One region of the Pantoea sp. C1E2 genome, then DNA from elsewhere that is predicted to be linked to it. Evidence: predicted binding sites of a transcription regulator. Region 1 holds the regulator's gene; each other region holds the start of a gene.
What was found. Region 1 encodes Fur, which represses iron uptake genes when iron is present. Its sites were predicted from a motif close to ATAATAATGAGAACNACTATCAA; they were not measured.
Positions count from the first base shown of each region.

Region 1 (4,273 bases):
GCGATCGAAGGCATTACGCACTCACTGTGTACGCTGGAGTTCCAGGACAACCGTCGTCTGTACGACTGGGTGCTGGATAATATCACCATTCCTCAGCATCCGCGTCAGTACGAATTCTCGCGTCTGAATCTGGAATACGCGGTGATGTCGAAGCGTAAGCTGACGCAGCTGGTCACCGAGAAAGTGGTGGAAGGCTGGGACGATCCGCGCATGCTGACCGTTTCCGGTCTGCGTCGTCGTGGTTACAGCGCGGCTTCCATTCGTGAGTTCTGCCGCCGTATCGGCGTGACCAAGCAGGACAACATCGTTGAGATGGCGTCGCTGGAATCCTGTATTCGTGACGATCTCAATGAAAACGCCCCGCGTGCGATGGCCGTGCTTGATCCGCTGAAAGTGGTGATCGAAAACCTGCCAGCCGGTCATGAAGAAACGCTGACCATGCCTAATCATCCGAATAAACCGGAGATGGGCACGCGTGAAGTACCTTTCAGCCGCGAAGTGTGGATTGATCGTGCTGACTTCCGTGAAGAAGCCAACAAGCAGTACAAGCGCCTGGTGCTGGGTAAAGAAGTGCGTCTGCGTAATGCTTACGTGATTCGCGCGGAGCGCATAGCGAAAGATGAAGAGGGTAATATCACCTGCATCTACGCCACCTGTGATGTGGACACGCTGAGTAAAGATCCGGCAGACGGCCGCAAAGTGAAAGGGGTTATCCATTGGGTTTCTGCCATTCACGCGCTGCCTGCGGAGTTCCGTCTTTACGATCGCCTGTTCAGCGTGCCAAATCCGGCCGCGGCTGAGGATTTCCTGACCACCATCAACCCAAATTCGCTGGAAATCAAACAGGGCTTCGTCGAGTCTGGTCTGCGAGATGCAGCGGTAACGGCTGCGTATCAATTTGAACGCGAAGGCTACTTCTGTGCCGATAGCGTTTATTCGCAGCCCGGTAAGCCGGTGTTTAACCGTACGGTGGGGCTACGCGATACCTTCGCGAAAATTGGCGAGTAATGTCATTCGTCGATAGCACAATATGATCATGAAAGGGCGAGCAATCGCCCTTTTTTATTGCCTGTAATCCGCCCTGGGCAATCAATTATGCTGAAGGCGGTAAAGTGTGCTTATTGTCTCATTTTGCGACAATTCTGACTTTAGCAAAATTAACCCATTTGCGAGTGTGAAAAATTGTATTTCAGGTAGGCTATGCGCTCTCAACAGAGCTCTGCGGGTTATCAAAGGAAAAAAAATGACAAGTCTCGCCCTGGAAGCTAAGCATAGCGTGGTGGTATTACATCAGCTTATTGAACGTGTTTTTAACCAGGCAGAAGGCAGTGATGACAGCATGGAACTGCTTTTGTCATACTTTCACCCGGATTTCAAAATGGTCACCCCGCTGGGTAAGCAGCTGGATCTGAATGAGACAGAAGTGCTGTTTCGCAAACTGCACGGTCAGCGGGAAGGAATGCGCATTGCCACCAGCGAGCATGTCATCATTTCGCAACAGAGTGATGAAGTGACGATTCAATATCGTGAGTTACAAATGTTGAACGGCACCAATCAAACGCGCATTTCTCTGGCTGTACTGGATTGCAGCACTACCATTCCCCGCTGGCGTTATCTGCACGAAACCTTTATCGCTTGATAACAGGCATAAAAAAACCGGTGACAAGCACCGGTTTTTTTATATTGCATAGCACACTCAATTACTTATCGTGGAGCGTATCGTCTTCGCGGCAGTCTCCCAGTGCACAGTGACCGTACAAGTACAGGCTGTGGTTGCTGAGTTTGATGCCATGGCGAGTAGCAATCTCACGCTGACGCGTTTCGATTGATTCATCGCTAAATTCGATCACTTTGCCACAATCCAGGCAGATCAAGTGGTCATGATGATGTTGCTGAGTCAGTTCGAATACGGATTTTCCGCCTTCGAAGTTATGACGGGTGACGATACCCGCGTCATCAAATTGGTTAAGAACGCGATATACCGTTGCCAGGCCAATCTCTTCGCCCATATCGATCAGGCGCTTATACAAATCTTCCGCACTGACGTGATGGGACTCGGGGCCAGGTCCCTGAAGCACTTCCAAAATTTTCAATCTTGGCAGAGTGACTTTCAGGCCAGCCTTCTTCAATGCGGAGTTGTTGTCAGTCATTCGGATATTGTCCTGTTACTTTGCATGTCACTTACGGCGCAGGGGCCTTGAATGTTTAGGTCACGCGTATTCTCATTTGCGTCTCATTATAGAACTCAAGCAGTGAAATGAAAACCAGGGTGTCGCGCAAATCAACAAAATTCGTAAGGATAAATATCGCTACGTTAGCGCGTAACAGTGTGGTTTGGATTTCCATTTCACTCAGCCTCAGTCAACAATCAGAGGAATAAGCGGATGACCATTGCGGGTATTCTACAGATTTGCGGGGAAAAGTTAAAAAACCCTGACTATTATTTTTATAGGAAATTCCTTTGCCCCAATGTGAGCCAGCGCTCACATTGGGGCGGCGAGGCATCAGGCTTCGATGATCTCTTTTAACTGCAGTTCATCAAAAATCTGCTTCACCCAGGCGTCAACACGTTCATTGGTCAGCTCAGGTTGACGATCTTCGTCAATCGCCAGGCCGAGGAAGTGTTTGTCGTCTGCCAGACCTTTTGAGGCTTCAAAGTGATAGCCCTCGGTAGGCCAGTGTCCGACAATCACCGCGCCGTTTGGCTCAATGATGTCGCGAATCGTGCCCATCGCATCACAGAAGTACTCTGCATAATCTTCCTGGTCGCCACAGCCAAACAGTGCCACCAGTTTGCCGTTGAAGTCGATCTCTTCCAGAGTAGGGAAGAAGTCATCCCAGTCACACTGTGCTTCGCCGTAATACCAGGTAGGAATGCCCAGCAGCAGGATGTCGAACGCTGCGAGATCTTCTTTGGTGCTCTTAGCAATGTCATGCACTTCGGCGACATCTTTACCCAGTTGTTTCTGGATCATTTTTGCAATGTTTTCAGTGTTGCCGGTATCGCTGCCGAAGAAAATGCCTACGATTGCCATGGGTTAAGTAACCTCTTAAAGCCTGATTGTGAGAGTAAGTCAATTGACTGCACATGTTAGCGAATGATAGCAGACCGTTGAAAAGGGCGGAACGAGTAAAGCCTGAACTTTGTGTTCCTGCGTGCGGTCAGCGCGCTAAGACAGTTTGAGTTGTGCCAGCAGCATTTGTTCAATCAATTCGCTGCGGCTGATGTTTTGTTGCTCGGCCAGCGTATTCAAGGCGTCAACCGCCTCGCTGGACATTTTCAGCTCGACACGACGCAGCCCCCGCACTTTATCGCGCTTGAGCTGGTTACGTTTGTTGATACGCAACTGTTCGTCACGTGTCAGCAGGCTGGTTTTAGGGCGACCGGGACGCCGCTCGTCTGCAAAAAGATCAAGCGTGGTACGGTCTGTCTGTTCTTTTGCCATGATTTGTGAAACTGAGTGGGCGCGAACGGCGGAAAGGCGCTGCGCGATTTATACATTATCGGCCCGACCGCGGTGAAAAAATCATCCGCGGCAAATTTTTAGCGCGACATCATACTTCAGCGCACTCTGTGACGCCAACCCTAAACCGTAAACGGCAAGCTTTTGCTTTTACAGGTTAAAAAAGCGGCGAACTGCGCGCAATACTGCATCAGGTTTTTCAGCGTGCACCCAATGACCGGCACCGCTGATGACGTGCGCATGCGCCTGCGGGAACTGGCGCAACAGTGCATCGCGGTGCTGATTGTCGAGGTAAGGGGAGTCGCCACCGCGAATAAACAATGCGGGATGTGGCCAGACCGGAACCTCTTCCCAGCCAGAAATGGTGGTGTAGTGGTCCCACAGCACCGGCACATTAAAGCGCCATTCGCCGTCCACGAAAGACTTGAGAATAAACTGAATCACCCCCTCTTCAGCGACATGTTGACGCATCACTTCCGCCGCTTCACTGCGACGCGCCACGCCTGCAGCAGTGACCGCACGAATGCCGGCAAAGATCTCATCGTGACGACGAGTTTGATAATCCACGGGGGCGATATCAATCAGCACCATCTTCTCGATACGTTCCGGTGCCACCGCACTCAGTGCCATGGCGATCTTACCGCCCATCGAGTGGCCTATCACGCCGGCACGTTCTATCTGATGTGCATCCAGCGTCTCCACGATATCTTGTGCCATAGCATGATAATTCATCACCTCACTGCGCTCAGATAAACCATGGTTGCGCACGTCCACTTGCAACGTGGGGCGAGCATCTCGTACGCCGCGCG
Region 1 covers NZ_JBSZHT010000002.1:1,500,865-1,505,137, forward strand. The annotation lists gene glnS (glutamine--tRNA ligase) at 1-1,008, shown strand, start outside; gene ACXI0A_RS07295 (hypothetical protein) at 1,244-1,639, shown strand; gene fur (ferric iron uptake transcriptional regulator) at 1,701-2,150, opposite strand; gene fldA (flavodoxin FldA) at 2,505-3,035, opposite strand; gene ybfE (LexA regulated protein) at 3,171-3,446, opposite strand; gene ybfF (esterase) at 3,615-4,273, opposite strand, start outside.

Region 2 (4,273 bases), 1.8 Mb from region 1:
TGGCGCAAATGGCGCTGAGCTGGGTGCTGCGCGATGCGCGTGTCACTTCGGTGCTAATTGGTGCCAGTAAAACCGCGCAAATTGATGATGCGGTGGAGATGTTAAGCCAGCCCGTGCTGACAACTGAAGAGATCGAAGCGATTCATAACATTCTCGTGTAAACGCTTACTCACCCGGCTCAGGCCGGGTGTTTTCCGCAGCAGAAAATTCTCAATTCAGATTTCCCGCAACCTTTTCAGACTCACTCTCAAGGCAACACTGGACCGATGTGGCACACTAGCGCAACGGTGGCAGTGATAAGCCACTGAAAAGGAGAAGTTATGAAACGTGCAATTTTGTTTGCCGCCTTGCTGGCAACACTTTCACCCCTGGCGATGCACACAGCAGAAGCCAACAGCGCCACGCTGACATTAGCACCGGGTGTCACGCTGCATCTCGGCGATCGCGATCGTCGTGGTTACTATTGGGATGGCGGACATTGGCGTGAGCCACGCTGGTGGAACGACCGTTATCGCTATAACGATCACCGCTGGTGGCGTCACGAAGAGTGGCGTCGTCATCAGGCTTACGAACGTGAGCGTGAACGCCGCTGGCATGAGCGGGAGCGCCGTGAACATTGGCGTCACGATCATCGCCATGATGATCGCCGTGACCATCACGACCACCATCATCATTGATAAAAAAATCCCGGCTGCTGAGCCGGGATTTTTTGTTTTCTCGATGCGTTACCAGCCGAGCGCTTCGCCCACCAGCAGATAAAGATTTAACGCCACTACCAGCACCACAATTAAGCGTCCGGCATTTTGCATCAGGCGAGAATTGACCATCTCATCGCCCATCAACTCGCGATTGCCGGTGAAAGCCAGCAGCGGAATCAGCGCCAGCGCGATACCGAAGCTCAGCAGCACCTGGCTCATCACCAGAATGCGCGTTGGATCCCATCCCGCCCAGATCACGATAAAGGAAGGCAACATGGTGATGGTGCGACGCAGCCAAAGCGGAATGTGGAAGCGAATAAAGCCCTGCATCACCACCTGCCCTGCCAGCGTACCCACCACGGTAGATGACAAGCCCGCCGCGACAAGGCTCAAACCAAACACGATAGCAGCGGCATGGCCAAGCAGCGGTTGCAGCGTCAGATAGGCCTGGTCGAGGTCCACAATACTGGTGTGGCCGCTAAAGTGGAAAGCGGCCGCGGCGGTGGCCATCATCGCCAGATTGACGAAGCCCGCGATGGTCATGGCAATCGCCACATCCAGTTTGGTCGATGAGTAGCGATCCGCTTTGCTGCCAATGTTGCCGTGCTGTGTTAGCGCCGAATGCAGATAAATCACATGTGGCATGATGGTGGCACCCAGCACACCGGCGGCGAGGAAAACGGCGTCAGAGGTGGGCAGCGAAGGCAGCGCCATGCCGGTGACCAGTTCACTGACCTTTGGCTGAGAGAAAAACAGCTCAACAATATAAGCGGCCGCGACGAACAGCAGCAGGCCGCCAATCACCAGCTCCAGCGGCTTCTGCCCCCGGCTTTGCAACATCAAAATCAGGTAGGTCGCCACACCGGTAAGCACCGCACCTTGCAGTAGCGAAATCCCCAGCAATAATTTAAAGCCGAGTGCCGCACCGATAAATTCAGCGAGGTCTGTGGCCATGGCGATGATTTCCGCCTGCACCCAATAGAACCACACCGCCGGGCGCGGAAAACGATCGCGAATATGTTCGGCAAGATTTTTGCCAGTGGCAATGCCGAGTTTGGCCGACATCAGCTGAATCATCATTGCCATGATGTTGGCCCAGACTACCACCCACAGCAGTTTATAGCCGTAGGCCGCACCGGCCTGAATGTTGGTGGCGAAGTTACCGGGATCGATATAACCAATCGCCGCGATGAAGGCAGGGCCAAGCAGCGCGAGCTTGATTTTTCTGGCTCCGCGAGCGGCGCGCTCAGCGGTGCGACTTTCTGACATAGTGTGGACCCTGTCCTAACGCTTGTTGACCCTTGCAGACTAACGGGCGCTCAAGGCAAGTGAAAATTGATTATAGTTATCGTAATAATAGATGGTGCTATGAAGTATAGCCATTGCTATACCTTGCGGTAAAGCCAGTTCTTGCCAAAATGTTTGCAACAGGAATCACTCTACTCTCGGGTTATTTTATAGACAATGTTTTTGTGGATATTTCTTGTGAAGGGTTTGTGAAGAGGTTGTGAGCGGTGAGACTATTCTTAGAAATTTGTCGATACCGAATACTTATAATGTGGTTTTGATCTCGTTTTTAAGTAACGCGTTACATAGAATACGCAACAAAATACAACCCTCCTCAAATTTGGAGCCGACATGTCCCATATTTTGCACTTTCTTTTGGCATTAGTGGTGGTAGCCGCACTGGCCTTACTGGTCAGTCACGATCGTAAAAGCATTCGTATTCGCTATATCGTCCAGCTTCTGGTGATTGAAGTTCTGCTGGCATGGTTCTTCCTCAACTCAGAAGCGGGCCTCGGCTTCGTCAAAGGGTTTGCGGGGGTGTTTGACCATCTGCTCAAGTATGCCGCTGAAGGGACTAACTTCGTGTTTGGCAACATGAACGACAAAGGCCTGGCGTTCTTCTTCCTTAATGTTCTGTGCCCGATCGTGTTCATCTCCGCGCTGATCGGTATTTTGCAGCATTTCCGTATCCTGCCATGGGTTATCCGCGGCATCGGTACCGTGCTGTCAAAAGTGAACGGTATGGGCAAACTGGAATCCTTTAACGCCGTAAGCTCTCTGATTTTGGGACAGTCAGAAAACTTTATCGCGTATAAAGATATCCTCGGCAAAATGTCGCAGCGTCGCATGTACACCATGGCTGCAACGGCGATGTCGACGGTTTCCATGTCCATCGTGGGCGCCTACATGACTATGCTGCAACCGAAGTATGTGGTTGCTGCACTGGTGCTGAACATGTTCAGTACCTTTATCGTGTTGTCACTGATCAACCCGTACCGTGTCGACAACGAAGAAGATCTGCAGTTGCAGGATTTGCATAAAGGTCAGAGCTTCTTCGAAATGTTGGGCGAATATATCCTTGCTGGTTTCAAAGTGGCGATCATCGTTGCTGCGATGCTGATTGGTTTTATCGCACTGATTTCTGGATTGAACGCACTGTTTGACCTGATCTTCGGCATCAGCTTCCAGGGTGTGCTGGGTTATGTGTTCTACCCGTTTGCGTGGGTGATGGGCGTGCCGTCCAGCGAAGCACTGCAGGTGGGCAGCATCATGGCAACCAAACTGGTGTCTAACGAATTTGTGGCGATGATGGATCTGCAGAAAATTGCCGGTCAGCTCTCTCCACATGCGGAAGGTATCCTGTCTGTGTTCCTCGTCTCGTTCGCTAACTTCTCTTCTATTGGGATTGTGGCGGGTGCGATTAAAGGTTTGAACGAAGAACAGGGTAACGTGGTTTCTCGCTTCGGCCTGAAACTGCTGTACGGTTCAACCCTGGTGAGCGTGCTCTCTGCCGCTATCGCCGGTCTGGTTCTGGCCTTCTGATGATGAGGGCGAGCTGCGGCTCGCCCTTCTCTTCTTAATTATATTTTTCTGTTCTATCTCGCTTTGATTCCTGCTTATCCCCGCCAATCGCCACTTCCCCGCTAAACGCAAAACCTTTGCACAATATTGAATTTCCTTCGCGGATACCTGCGCCCGTAGCTTTTCTCCATAACGTCACATCTGGAGAATCGTATGAGCATTCAATTTCTTGGCATGATTGGCCACCGTCTGGCTTCAGAGATCATTCCCGCTAGCGGGCCGCTATTCGATAAAGACTACATCGCGCGATTTGCCCGCGCCCATGAAGAAGCCGGATTCGACCGCATTCTGGTGGGTTATTGGTCCGATCAACCCGACGGTTTTCTGGTCACCGCACATGCCGCGGCACACACCTCAACACTGAAATTCCTGCTGGCACACCGTCCGGGTTTTGTCGCACCGACACTGGCCGCACGTAAGCTGGCAACGTTGGATCAACTGACCGATGGTCGTCTGGCGGTACATATCATCAGCGGCGGTAGTGATGTCGAACAGCGTCGTGATGGTGACTTCCTGAATAAAGCCGAACGCTATGCTCGCAGCGATGAGTTTCTTGCTGTGCTGAAGCAGAGTCTGGAGTCGAGCCAGCCTTATGATCATAAGGGACACTTTTACCAGGCTGAGCAGGCGTTTTCTGCCATCAAGCCCGTGCAGAAAAAACTGCCGGTGTACTTTGGCGGATCGTCACAGGAAGCGATTGATGTCGC
Region 2 covers NZ_JBSZHT010000002.1:3,306,211-3,310,483, forward strand. The annotation lists gene mgrA (L-glyceraldehyde 3-phosphate reductase) at 1-161, shown strand, start outside; gene ACXI0A_RS15810 (DUF2502 domain-containing protein) at 321-677, shown strand; gene ACXI0A_RS15815 (Nramp family divalent metal transporter) at 726-1,967, opposite strand; gene ACXI0A_RS15820 (NupC/NupG family nucleoside CNT transporter) at 2,337-3,527, shown strand; gene ACXI0A_RS15825 (LLM class flavin-dependent oxidoreductase) at 3,720-4,273, shown strand, end outside.
Region 2: ACXI0A_RS15815 (Nramp family divalent metal transporter) is a predicted target of Fur. The motif match lies at 2,034-2,056, and genes of this name have one in related genera.

Region 3 (4,273 bases), 690 kb from region 1:
GCCAGTGACAACTGCACCGAGCGTGGCAATGCCACTGCGACGATATCGCCGCGCTGTACGCCCGCCGCACTGAGATCGGCTGCCAGGGCATACAGCTGCTGCTGCATTTCGCGGTAGCTGAGTTGATGCGTGGCATCAGCCAGCGCGGGGGCGTAAGGCGTGCGCTCAACCTGCTGCGACAGCAACGACGCCAGCGTTTCCACCGGCACGGGATGTGCAGTCTGATTGATACCCGCGATATGCGCATGTTCTGCCGAGGTCAGCAGATCCAGTTCACCCAACGCACGCTGCGGTTGCTCTGCGAGTTGATTTAGCAGCAGGGCAAAACGGCTGGCATGGCGCATCAGCGTGGATTCGTTGTAACGCTCCGCGTTCGCCAGCAGTTCCAACGTCAGTTCACCCTGTTCACTGATGTAAATTGCGATTTCCAGATCGCGTACCGGGCCAGATGCCAGTTGATGGGTTATGCCTTCGACGCCAGCAAAATCGAGTTGATAATCAAACATCTTCAGATTAATTACCGGGCCGTACAGCGGATCGCCATCCCCGAGTCGGCCAAGATCGCGCTGTACCTGTTCCGCGTCATAACGCTGGTGGCGGCGCATTTTCTTCACTTCACCTGCCAGCTGGGCAGCAAGCGCGCTCAGCGGCTGGGTGGGATCATAATGCACGGCCATCGGTAACACGTTGATCACCGGACCGGTGGCGCACAGCGCGGCAGATCCGATGCGGCGCATAAAGATAAATCCGGCGGCGAAATCGTTCTGTCCACTGAGTCGCGCCAGCCACAAGGCGACCAGCGCAAAGGCCAGGTCAGCAGCGCTGGATTGAGGATGCTGGCTAACCAGGGTCTGGAAAGTGTGGTGGTCGAGCGTCACGCTGTGGCGCAGCAGATCGGTCGAAGCACTTTGTCCGGCCAGCGGCAGCGGTGACAGCGAAGCGGGCGAGGGCAGTGCCGTGCCTTTTTCGCGCCAGAATTCGCGATCGCGGGTGAACGAAGAGGATTCCTGGTAGCGCTGGTACTCTTCGACCACTTCGCTAAACGGGATAAAGGGCGTCGGCTCGGCATCCTGCTGCTGCACAGCTGCCGTGTAGAGATTGGCGATGCGGCGAGTAATGGCGGTAAAGCTGAAGCCATCCACCACCAAATGGTGATAGCGCTGATACCAAAACCAATGCTGATCGCCAATGCGATACAGCGTGTGATGCCATAATGGGGCACCGCTCAGTACGCGCAAATCCCCGTTCATGTCTTGACGCATTAACGCGCGAGCTTTCGCCGCTGCATCTGCATCATCGCGCAAATCCACGATTTCAGGCGTGCTAAACGCCTGCGGTTGCAGCCACTGCAGCGCTTCACCCTCGACTTCGGCAAAAGCCATATTCAGCGTATCGGCTTCCTGCATGCCGGCCACGATCGCCTGCGCCAGCAGGTCAGTGTCGATGGCGCCTGACAATTCTACAAAGTGCGCCACCGCATAAGCATTGTGGTGCTGGGTCAGTTGGTCGGCAATCCAGATGCCGGGCTGAGCTGCCACTAGGGGCAAGGTATGTTGTTCTGTCATGGTTTTGTTCATCAGAGATTCAGACATCTGTGCTCCGGTTTGCGTCCTGCGTGATGAAGTTAAGTCGGATTGCGCCACAGGGCTTGCAGACCGTCGAGCAGACCACCGCGCCAGCATAGCGCGTCATGGCCGCCCTCCACCGGCAGGTAATTTACCTGATAGCCGGCAGCGGTAAGTTTTTGTTCTAATTGTTGATTGGCTTGCAGAATCAGGCCTTCACGTTTACCTGCTTCCAGCCAGAAACGCAGCGGCTGCTTCGGTGCCAAACCGCTATCCAGCGCCTGTAAAAGCCAGCCGTATGGATTGCCGCGTTCGGGCCACCAGAATGATCCGGAAAGGCTCAGCGCATTGCCAAACGTCTCCGGGAAATGCAGAGCGGCAAACACCGATGCCAGTCCGCCAAAACTTTGCCCGGCCACCAGCGTGCTGGCTGCCTGCTGGCGATAAGGTGCCCATTGCGCCACCTGCGGCAGTAACTCCTGCTGCACGGCTTGCCAGAACTGCGGGTTACAGGGCAGTTCACGACTGCGGTGCTCACGATCGATGATGTCGATAAACAGATAAACGGCGGGCGGGAGTGTTCCGGCGTCAGTGAGTTGTTGCAACGGCCCGGCAATCGGCATTTGATTCGCCCAAAACTGCCCATCCAGCAGAATGGCCAGTGGACGTTGCGCGTTATTGGACTCGCCAGTGGCATAAATCCACACTTTGCGACTGTTACCTAACAGCTCGCTATCCCATTGATATTGCTGCAAAGCGATGTCAGCTGCACTGCCATCATCAATGGATTGCCAGATTTGCTGGTCAGGTGCCTGCGGAAGATGCAGTGGCGAGACACCCATGCCTCGCCCACCGGCCCAGCCGCGCAGCATATTCAATGGATCGGCCTTCGCCGTGGGGAATTTGTCACGCCACCAGTTACGCAATGCGTACATGTCCGCTTCGCCGCTAAAGTCGGTTGCCTGCTCATCGGGCATCAGGCAGTAGCTGCCACGCCAGTTGGACGGCAGCGCGGTTTGCCAGTACCAAACATTGGTGCCAGTTACGCGCACCAGTGATTGAGGTGGACGCTTCTGGTGGTGATCGGTGACGCCAGTAATGTTGATCCACACACGTTGAGTCGTTGAAGTTTTTTCACTGCCTTGTGGATCGCGCCAGAAGAAGGTCACCAGGCAGGTGCCATCCTGCTGAGGGTCAATTCGCGGGATACCCTGAGATTGTTGCTCCTGCCACCAGGCTTCGCTACCGGTTACATCATTTCGCCAGGTCATAGGGGCTGCCAGTCACTGTGTAGGGAACGATTTACATAAGATTAATAATTAATACTATTGATAACTATTTGCATTTGCAATAGGGTGTTTCCGCTCAAAAGAGCACGCTCGTTCCGCCTGACTCTTTCCTTCCTGGAAGGTTACGCAACGGATGGCACTGCCAGGTCTGGAACTGGGCGCGATAAGGACAGGGATATTCTCACCGGCTCGCCAGTTAAGAATCCAACGGCATTTTTACTGGCCATCCAGGAATGAAAAACAATGACGCGTTACTCACGATTATCATTAGCTATTTTGATTGAACTGGGGCTCAGCGCCTCACTGCTCTCCGGCAGCGCCTGGGCAGCAGACACTTCCAGCAAGACGACCAGCAGCCAATCCACTACCGACGCCGAATCAATGAATGGCGGCACGTTAATGGTGACCGCACAGCAGCAGAACCTGCAGGCACCCGGCGTTTCAACCATCACCGCAGATGAAATTAAAAAGCATCCCCCTGCGCGTGATGTGTCGGAAATCATTCGTACCATGCCAGGCGTCAACCTGACCGGTAACTCCACCAGCGGCCAGCGCGGTAACAATCGTCAGATTGATATTCGCGGCATGGGGCCAGAAAACACCCTGATCATGGTGGATGGTATGCCGATCACCAGCCGCAACTCAGTGCGTCTGGGCTGGCGTGGCGAGCGTGATACGCGCGGTGATACCAACTGGGTGCCGCCAGAAATGATCGATCGCATTGATGTGATTCGTGGCCCGGCCGCGGTGCGTTACGGTAACGGCGCAGCAGGCGGCGTAGTGAACATCATCACTAAGAAATACACCGATCAGCAGTGGCATGGTTCGTGGAACACCTACCTCAATGCGCCGGAACACAAATCGGAAGGTTCCACCAAACGCACTAACTTCAGCCTTGAAGGGCCGCTGGGTGATGACTTCAACTTCCGCTTGTACGGTGGATTAGCCAAAACCCAGGCCGATGCCTATGACATTAACGAAGGCCATGCGGCAGCGCGTACCGGTACTTATGCGGGCAGCTATCCTTCGGGTCGTGAAGGTTCAGTGAATAAAGATATCAATGCCTTGCTGAGCTGGACGTTTGCCCCGATGCAAACCCTGGAACTGCAGGCCGGTTATAGCCGTCAGGGCAACCTGTACGCAGGCGATACTCAGAATACCAACACCAGTGCGCTGGTGAAGAGCCTGTACGGCGATGAAACCAACCGTTTATATCGTCAAAACATCTCGCTGAAATGGACGGGCGCCTGGGATAACGGTGTGAGCACCAATACCTACGCGCGTTACGAGAAAACCCGTAACAGCCGTATCAACGAAGGTCTGGCAGGTGGTACGGAAGGTATCTTCTCCAATGATGGTTTTAATACCATTCAGTTAGACGATATTTTGCTGCACAGCGAAGTCAGCATTCCGTTTGAG
Region 3 covers NZ_JBSZHT010000002.1:815,511-819,783, forward strand. The annotation lists gene ACXI0A_RS03960 (amino acid adenylation domain-containing protein) at 1-1,592, opposite strand, end outside; gene fes (enterochelin esterase) at 1,625-2,836, opposite strand; gene ACXI0A_RS03970 (TonB-dependent siderophore receptor) at 3,098-4,273, shown strand, end outside.
Region 3: fes (enterochelin esterase) is a predicted target of Fur. The motif match lies at 2,888-2,910, and genes of this name have one in related genera.